2 regions of the Paenibacillus sp. FSL F4-0097 genome follow, and region 1 is predicted to be linked to the other one. Evidence: riboswitches for the same ligand, from Rfam matches in the RefSeq annotation. Region 1 holds a riboswitch; the other holds the start of a gene.
The links. Region 1 has a riboswitch for cyclic di-AMP ahead of MHH86_RS02610 (hypothetical protein). Riboswitches for the same ligand answer to the same signal wherever they lie in the genome.

Region 1 (4,482 bases):
CCTGAACTAGCTCAAGCTTAACCTGCTCCCAATCTGAACCTTCGCGGCGGACCTTATCCAGCGCTTCCTCAAGACGGCAATGACAGATAGCCCGTAAAAAAGAACTCCATTTAATGAGATCGAAATTTTTGGTGTTGGCAGAGATTAGACAAGCCCCCCAACTGCAACCTCCCTTACAGGTGAGCTTCAGAATACCATAACGGCAGCCTTCAGCCCCTTCCATTCCATAGTGAATAGGCTCGGGTTCATCCAATACAAATACTTCAATGCGGGATAGTCTGCGCTGGTCCATAGTAGGGTTCCTCCTTAGATTTCCAAAAGCTTTAAGTCTACATGATGAGTGACACTAGCCTTTTCTACACAGGCGAGCATTTCCATTTTATTCTCACAGACTGCGGTATGCTCTAGCCATAGTCGGAACTTCTCTTTCCGTATAACAGATAGATGTAAGGGAAAGGTGCTGCGGGATCTCAAGACATACCAACCGGCGCTTACATCTTTCCAAGGCTCCTTGAAGGCTGTAAACCACGGGAGTTTTTGATGCGATGACCAATCCTGCTGCTGTTGTTGTTCTCGAATTTTTTTATATATTTCATATACAATCTTAGAGTCTAAACAGTCTTTACAAGAAGAAGGTGTACTGAATTGGCGAAGGGCTTGGATCTGGTTCTGGCCAAATGCATAACCTACAATGTACCTGTGATTATTTTCTTCGAACCACAAGGCCCCGAAACAAACGTAATTTAGACTTATCGGCTCAAGCAGCCCTTGATGTATCCCTAAATAATAGTGCTTCAAAACATTCACCCCATCCAGCGTGCTATCACCTAATAGGCTCAGGTAACGCAAAAACCGCAGCAAGAGGAGGACCTCTGCTGCGGTTTTGGATTACAGGCAGATATACCTGGGCCAAAGCGTGGCGGATCAAGGGTCTCTCTCTTTACGCTTACGAGGTTAGCTGTCGGATTCGGACGGTGAGAGTCGCCCTACCTATTGAGACTTACGCAGTCTCCTTTGGATTCACCCCAAGTAGGCCAGGTGGCCTGATGGTTCCCCCGTTCCCTGCGAATGCAGGAACTCAGCGTTGATTGTTTTTCATGAATTAGATTCAACCCGAATCATACTCTTTTCAAGATTTTCTGTAAAAAACGGAAAATGTTCTTTTAGAGCGATTTTAACCATATCCTGCCGACTACGACTGAAAAACGAGGTAAATAGGTATTTATGGCGTGTTATCGAGCTCTTTCTCGCTCAACCTCAGCTTCTTGCGTTTCAACCTATAAAGGAAATTTGCAGTATTTTCACCCTAAAAAGGTGAATAAAATCACATGGGTTATAGATAGCGATTAAACGCTCGAAACTCGAGTAAACAAGAGATATAGAGAGATTAGATATCAAGTAAGCGCTATCTAATGGGAAAATAGTTTTTAATTTGCATTATTTTGGCATCATTCAGGTTTTACAAGTCTTCGTGCATAAGAGTATGATTACTCCTGTTTCAACGACAATCGAATATTTGATCCGCTTAATTTCCGATAAGGAAAGCGGGGGAACCAACAATCGGCAGCCGATGTGAGAGTCGGAAGCTGATTATGGGGTGAATCCTGTAGAGGGTGCGAGTGAGCTCGCATCTATACAGGTAGGGCGACTCTCACCGCCCGAATCCGACAGCTAACCTCGTAAGCGTATGGAGAGAGGATGAGTGCAATGTGACCGCTAGCGAGCCACAGAGGAGATCCTTTGTGGCTTTTTGCTGTGCTCTTAGAAGCAAAGCATTTATGGAGGCCTCCCCCAAGAGGTCGCTAAATTCATCATTAGCGGTATTTGTTAGGCAGCGTCTAATGACGTGACACAACCGAGCTTTAGGTTGTGCCCGAAAATGACGATAGGTCAACATCCTTTCGGAGATTTTCGTTGCCTCCTTGTTGTAAATGAGCAGGAGGAGAAAAAAGAGATGACGGATCAGAATGAATATGTGCTTGTATGTGCGCCTACAAAGGCGGGAGAACATTTCATTAAACTTCTGAAGTTCAGGGGTATTAAGATGGCGGGATTAACCAACAATCTGGCTGAGAAAGCTTTACTAGAGGAGCTCGGAATCGAGCAGGTTATTCTAGTGGATACCCGCCATCAGAGCACTTGGTTTCGCCCATCGTTCCCGGTAGGCAGGGTATATCTGTTTGAGAGCAGCTTTCCGCTTTGCTGCCGCTATATTCAGATGTGCCGTACCTGGACGACACAGCCAATTTTTGTGATTACAAGTTCTATAAATCCTAGATTGGTCTATAAAAGACTTGGTGCGAGCTATGTAATCTATTCCCATAGTGGTGATGCTGATTTTCTAATCGATAGATCACCTCATCAAGGATAATGGAAGGAGTGCGGAAGATATGAGGGATCTGTATATGGTGGCTTCGTTAGCTGTAATTTACGGGTTATTTTATGGCTTTATGCGCTGGTGCGCAGGTGTAGTTGAGGATACGGGGAGGGATAAGCTGTGATTCTAGTAATCGCTGTTACCCTACTGTTGTTTATATATCTGGTTTACGCGTTGATTCATCCTGAGAAATTTTAAGGAGGGGCATTCATGGGCATTTTGCAAATAGTCGTCGTAATTGTAATTCTCATCTTGTTGGTCAAGCCGATGGGGACGTATTTATATCATGTATTTTCTAACGAACCGAATCGTACGGATCGCTGGTTTGCAGGCACAGAGAAAGGTATTTATAAGCTGATCGGCCTGAAAAAACGGGACGGAATGTCCTGGAAGAAGTATGCACTCAGCTTTGTTTTAACTAATATCGTACTGGTTGCTTTCAGTTATATTTTTCTAAGATTACAGCGGGGATTGCCGCTGAACCCGAATGGAATTGCCGATATGGAACAGACGCTTTCATTAAATACGGTGATCAGCTTTATGACCAATACGAACCTGCAGCATTATAGCGGGGAGACGGGACTATCGTATTTTTCACAAATGGCAGTCATCACGATGATGATGTTCACGTCTGCAGCGAGCGGATTTTCTGTTGCGGTTGCTTTTGTCAGAGGGATTACAGGACAGAAATCAGTCGGAAATTTTTTTGAGGACTTCGTAAAAGCACATATTCGTGTATTCATTCCATTAGCTCTGCTAGTTTCATTGGTGCTGGTAGGATTGCATGTGCCACAAACGCTCAAGCCATCGCTTGAGGTCACTACACTCGAAGGGCAGACGCAACAAATCGCTATCGGTCCAGTCGCTTCTTTGGAGTCAATTAAACACTTAGGTACGAATGGTGGCGGCTTCTTCGGAGCCAATTCAGCGCATCCTTTTGAGAACCCTAATCCACTTACGAACGTTCTGGAGATTCTCTCTATGTGGATGTTGCCAGCCTCTTTGCCATATATGTACGGGTTGTTCGCTAAGAACAAACGTCAGGGCTGGGTGATTTTCACAGCAATGATGACCTTGTTCGTTCTGCTGCTGGGGCTGAATTATTATGCGGAAACTAAAGGGAATCCCGCTATTAATGCGCTGGGGATCGAGTCTTCGCAAGGCAGCATGGAAGGTAAAGAGGTACGTTTTGGGATCCCGCAATCTTCTCTGTTCACTTCGGTAACAACGGCAGCTACGACAGGTAGTGTTAACAATATGCATGATACGCTGACACCGCTGGGTGGCATTACCCCTCTGGCCCTAATGATGCTCAATAACGTCTTCGGGGGAAAAGGTGTAGGACTAATCAATATGCTGATGTATGCCATCATGGGCGTCTTCTTATGTGGACTAATGGTTGGCAGAACACCAGAGTTTCTCGGGCGAAAGATAGAAGCCAAGGAGATGAAGCTGATTGCGATTGCTATCCTTGTGCATCCGTTCATTATCCTTGTACCAACAGCAGGTGCGTTCTTAACGGACTTGGGCAACGGTTCCATCACGAATCCCGGATTCCATGGACTTAGCCAAGTGTTATATGAATATGTCTCTTCTGCCGCGAACAATGGTTCAGGATTTGAAGGGCTTGCGGACAATACCACCTTTTGGAATGTTACAACCGGGATCGTAATGCTGCTTGGCCGTTATGTCTCTATAATCGCAATGCTGGCAGTTGCAGGTTCACTGATCCAGAAGAAGCCGGTTCCTGAGACGATTGGCACATTCCGCACAGACAATGGTCTGTTCACCGGAATTCTGATTGGTACGGTAGTGATTATCGGTGCGCTGACGTTTCTGCCGGTCATTGTGCTCGGCCCGATTGCAGAATATTTGACCTTACGGTAGGAAGAGGGAGAACAAGATGAGTACTGTAAAAAGAAAAAAGCTGCTGACGGGACCCATACTCCTAAGCGCTGTAAAGGATAGCTTTATTAAGCTTAACCCGGTGACGTTAATCAAAAATCCGGTCATGTTCGTAGTCGAAATCGGCACGATTATTGTATTGCTTATGGTACTGGCCCCCGGATATTTTAATGCAGAGAAATCGGTAGGCTTCAATATCA
Region 2 (4,482 bases), 470 kb from region 1:
ATTGCTGCATGAGCTCCACCAGGAGCGAAAGGGCGAGCGTGGACTGTTCTTTTTCCCTGGCATGAAGATCTATGGACTACCTGTCTTAGTCTTTAGCCTAATCGAATGGGTGCTGACCCTGCTGCCGCTTTACTGGCTTGCTCCAAAAATGTACGGGCTGTTCTTATCCTCTTTGTTTAACTACGCTTTGTTACTTCATTTAGTACCATACGTATTGGCATGGCTTATATATATTTTTATCGTGCGCCTGTTTCTTCTATATATGCAGTTTGGTTACACCGGCGGTACAGGAATGTTCTCCTCACTGATCATCTGCTTGCGGTCACTGATTCCTGCTATAGGTGTTTCCATTGTACTTGGGGCGGGAGGCCTGCTCTTACTGCTAGTGTGCGGACTGACGGGTCTGTTCTGTCCCGGCCTACCGGCACTTATAATACGGCAAATCTCACCACTACCTTCTACGCTCTTAAAAATGTGGGGAATCTCTGCACAATATCATCTATGGCGTAGCAAAGCATTTCCACAATAAATCAACCTTATTTGACATAATAAAAAGGTCCCAATTCCTGTATTCAGGAGCTGGGACTTTTTCTCATTACGGATAACTTAAGAGTATTTGCAAAATCGTAAAAGCTCTGTTACAATAAGTCCTGTGCTATTAGTAACAATTTTGTAATCAATTGAAACGATTCCTACATAACTAAATGTATTTATCGTAAGTGTAACTGTCGAAACGTCATTCTCTGGTGCTTAACACGCCTAATTCCTTTGCACCGGGAAGTGGGGGAACCATATTTTGGGTGAATTGATCTCGCTTTACAGGGATCATAGGGAATCTTCTACCGAACCCTTAAGCTAACCTCGCAGGCCTTGGAAGGAGTACATCTTTTGAAAAGACATAATTTAAGAAAAAAATGCGTCGCTGCGGCGCTAGGACTTGTAATGGCATTATCTATTGGTGGAGGAAGCGCCTTTGCCGACTCTAAAATGGACTCTGTAATCTCAAAGACTATTGGAGTTGCCTATAAAACCGGAGGTACAAGCACTGCCGGATTTGATTGCTCTGGATTTACAAAGTATGTATTCAAGAATGTGGGTCTTACTTTACCTCGTACATCAAAAGCTCAATATAGCGTTGGAACTGCTGTATCCAAAAGCAATCTGCGTTCTGGTGATCTAGTGTTCTTTAACACACTTGGCAATGGAGTATCCCATGTCGGCATTTATGTTGGAAACGGAAAATTCGCACAATCGTCCTCTTCGCGTGGAGTGACCATCACTTCACTCAGTCAGGCCTACTGGGCCAATCGTTATGTTGGCGCTAAAAGAGTAATGAGTACTTCAGCTTATCAAGCTGTAGCCTTCGATTGAAACCTTCCTCACAACTATAACCTCACAATTACAACTATATGAACCTGAATCTGATTATGCCCGTAATCAAATTCGGGTTTTTCTTTATTCCATAATATATTTTTACACTATTAGAGCCCAATTGAAACACGTTTATTTGATAAAAATTGCAATTATATTAAAAATTAGGTCATTATTAACGCTTACATATGCCTTTCTACCGTAAAAATGCCAATTTTTCTGCATTAATATGTTAAAAACGATTGCCAAGCGGCTTTCTGTTTGTTACAATTAGCGCAGTGAGATTTTAGTAACATTTTTGTAATCATTAAGTTGTTATTTACAAAGGTTTTGTCATGTATTGATTACAAGCTAATCCTAATCAACAGTATGAGCCGAGTTTCCTAACTATTAGGAAAACGGGGGAACCAACTTTGGGTGAATTGACCTCCATTATATAGAGGGGTCATAGGGGACCTTCAACCGAACCCTTAAGCTAACCTCGTAGGCATTTGGAAGGGGTATACACTTTTGAAGAAGAAGTTAGCAGCAGCAGTACTAAGCTTTTCCATCATCCTCACCATCGGAGCAGGAAGCGCTTTCGCAGATTCCAAAATGGATAAAGTGATTGACAAGGCCATCGGTACTAAATACGTATCCGGCGGTATATCCACTAACGGATTTGATTGCTCCGGATTTACAATGTATGTGTTTGATAAGATTGGCATTAACCTTCCACACCAATCAGGTTCCCAATATCAAATGGGCACAGCAATCTCCCGTGATGATATAAGAGCCGGAGACCTTGTATTCTTCAATACAAGTGGCAAAGGTGTCTCCCATGTCGGCATTTATGTCGGTGAAGGTAAGTTCGCACACGCTTCTACCTCACGCGGTGTTACGATTAGCTCTCTGAGTGATAGCTACTACGTGAAACGCTACGTTGGTGCCAAGCGCATTATGAGCACAGACGCTTACCAATCGGTTGCTGCTGAATCGGAAGACAATGATGATGTGCAATAAATAACGTACATAGGCTCTTTTCCAAGGTACTCTTGGAGGAGAGCTTGTTTTTTTGTCTTATTACTTATTTACCCCTCTCATAATTTGTAAAACATTCCCCTCATATAAAGTTTCTGAGTCGAACCTCCCCCATTTTGTATATAATTAGTAATATAGCAATGTCCTCGTGAAAGGAGATCGTTGACCTTATGATAAACCCCTCGGTAACTTTTCATGTTGTTCCTATGGAGGCAATTCACGGAGAAGCTATTTGTAAGTGGAGCTATACGCCCCCATATAATATTTATGGCTGGATGCCGTGGGAGCAGATGCAGGCTCTTGGCATCGAGTTTGGTGATCCGCAGCTCCGGGAGGAACAATATATCTCCATATTAAATGAAAATAAGGTTTTGTGCGGATTCGCACAGTTGTTCCCGATGGAAGGAGTCGTCCGTTTAGGAGTTGGGATGCGCCCCGATCTATGCGGCCATGGTTTAGGCAAACTATTCGTAGATGCCATCGTCCAGACAGCCTTGAGTCGTTATCCTGATCGTGAGATAGATCTGGAAGTCCTGACCTGGAACCAACGCGCCATTCGAACTTATCAAAAATGTGGATTTACGATTACAGATACGTATGAACGCCGCACACCTACAGGAGACAAACCTTTTTATTGCATGGTCTATGACAAATGATATTAAATACCAGATATTTCATAAGAATGATTGTATTCTCGTTCATTTTTTTGTCACAAACCCTATGATAACGCTTCACCATAAGCTATAATGTAGGGAGCAGCTTACATAGAAGGGACGAATTGGGATGCAGAAATGGATCATGAGCGGTTTGTTTTTTGCCGCCTGTGCCTTTGCGGTAGTACTCATGTTTACACTTCCGGGTAAAGAAGAGGTAGCAGAAGAAAATAAGCCCACGATGCCGGTAGTTCAACTGGACGCCGCAAAGGCAGAAGCAACCGTGAAAGCCAGCTGTATCACCTGTCACGGCGATCAGCTTCAAGGTGGAGTTGGACCAAGTCTTCAGAATGAAGGCGGTCAGCATGACGCTGAGGAAATCTACAGCATCGTCACCAAAGGACGTGGCCAAATGCCTTCCTTTAAGGAGAAGCTAGCTCCTGAAGAGATCGCCAACGTCGCACTCTGGCTCTCAGAGAAAAAGTAACCAGCCAAGCAACCAAAAACGCCCGTGTATGAGATAGGTGACTATCTGTGCACGGGCGTTTATTTTATGATTTTGGCTAAACTAATGATTTTTTTCAAAGGCTTCATTAAATTCATGCGCCTCTCGAAGATCTAGAGCTGTAATCCCATCTTCTTCATTAGATTTCAGGCGCAGGGTAACTGTTTTATAATCAATCGTAATATGTGGATGGTGATCGAAGGCTTCTGAAATCGTGGCTACTTCATCAACGAACGCAATGCCCTTCATATATTGGCTGAACATATATTTTCGCACCATAACATTATCTTCCAGTTTCCAGCCCTCCAGCTTGGTGATCTCCTCACGCAGTTCCTCTTCCGTAAATAACAATTCGTTTCCTCCCTTACAAAAAATTGCAGTAAAGTGCGTAGTTCCCTTTACTTGTCTTAGGCGTTAAACAAAACATCCCTTAGCTTCTGAGGTCCAAGGGATGTGCCAGGATAAAGGCGATATTTTCGATTAAATGTATTCACAAATCCCAGCGATTATAACTCGGCTTTATCAATTTTAACACGGGCTACTAACTACGGGCAAATTACGTCCAGACGTCTCCTCTGCCTAAATCAAAACTACTGAAGCCAAATCCTCTTCGCCAACTAGAATATTAATGCGGTGCGTGTCCTTATCGTAAATAATTACGCCGCTCCCCACTTCAATCATAGGTTCATTACCCAGCGCGAAGAAAAGATCCTCAGCCAATGCTTCCCATACCTCCAGCTTTGATTCTTGGGGTAGTTCCTGCCACTCGTCCGGATCCATCTCAAAAAATAAATATCCATCGGAAATTCGTCCGACGGCTTCGGTCAAATCGGTTAGAATTTCACCGTAATCTCTACCATGCTTTACACCCACGTATATCACTCCGTTTTCTTCACAGATGAATAATTACTTACCTTATCCATTATAGCCGAA

Region 2: another riboswitch for cyclic di-AMP. It lies ahead of MHH86_RS00540 (C40 family peptidase); the one in region 1 lies ahead of MHH86_RS02610 (hypothetical protein).

Annotation. Positions count from the first base shown of each region.
Region 1 is NZ_CP151965.1:583,475-587,956, forward strand. It holds gene MHH86_RS02600 (hypothetical protein) at 1-292, opposite strand, end outside; gene MHH86_RS02605 (hypothetical protein) at 307-861, opposite strand; cyclic di-AMP (ydaO/yuaA leader) riboswitch at 930-1,094, opposite strand; cyclic di-AMP (ydaO/yuaA leader) riboswitch at 1,513-1,702, shown strand; gene MHH86_RS02610 (hypothetical protein) at 1,880-2,371, shown strand; gene kdpA (potassium-transporting ATPase subunit KdpA) at 2,588-4,264, shown strand; gene kdpB (potassium-transporting ATPase subunit KdpB) at 4,281-4,482, shown strand, end outside.
Region 2 is NZ_CP151965.1:111,115-115,596, reverse strand. It holds gene MHH86_RS00550 (hypothetical protein) at 1-529, shown strand, start outside; cyclic di-AMP (ydaO/yuaA leader) riboswitch at 747-885, shown strand; gene MHH86_RS00545 (C40 family peptidase) at 943-1,371, shown strand; cyclic di-AMP (ydaO/yuaA leader) riboswitch at 1,734-1,876, shown strand; gene MHH86_RS00540 (C40 family peptidase) at 1,921-2,373, shown strand; gene MHH86_RS00535 (GNAT family N-acetyltransferase) at 2,562-3,047, shown strand; gene MHH86_RS00530 (cytochrome c) at 3,175-3,531, shown strand; gene MHH86_RS00525 (4a-hydroxytetrahydrobiopterin dehydratase) at 3,613-3,900, opposite strand; gene MHH86_RS00520 (hypothetical protein) at 4,129-4,422, opposite strand.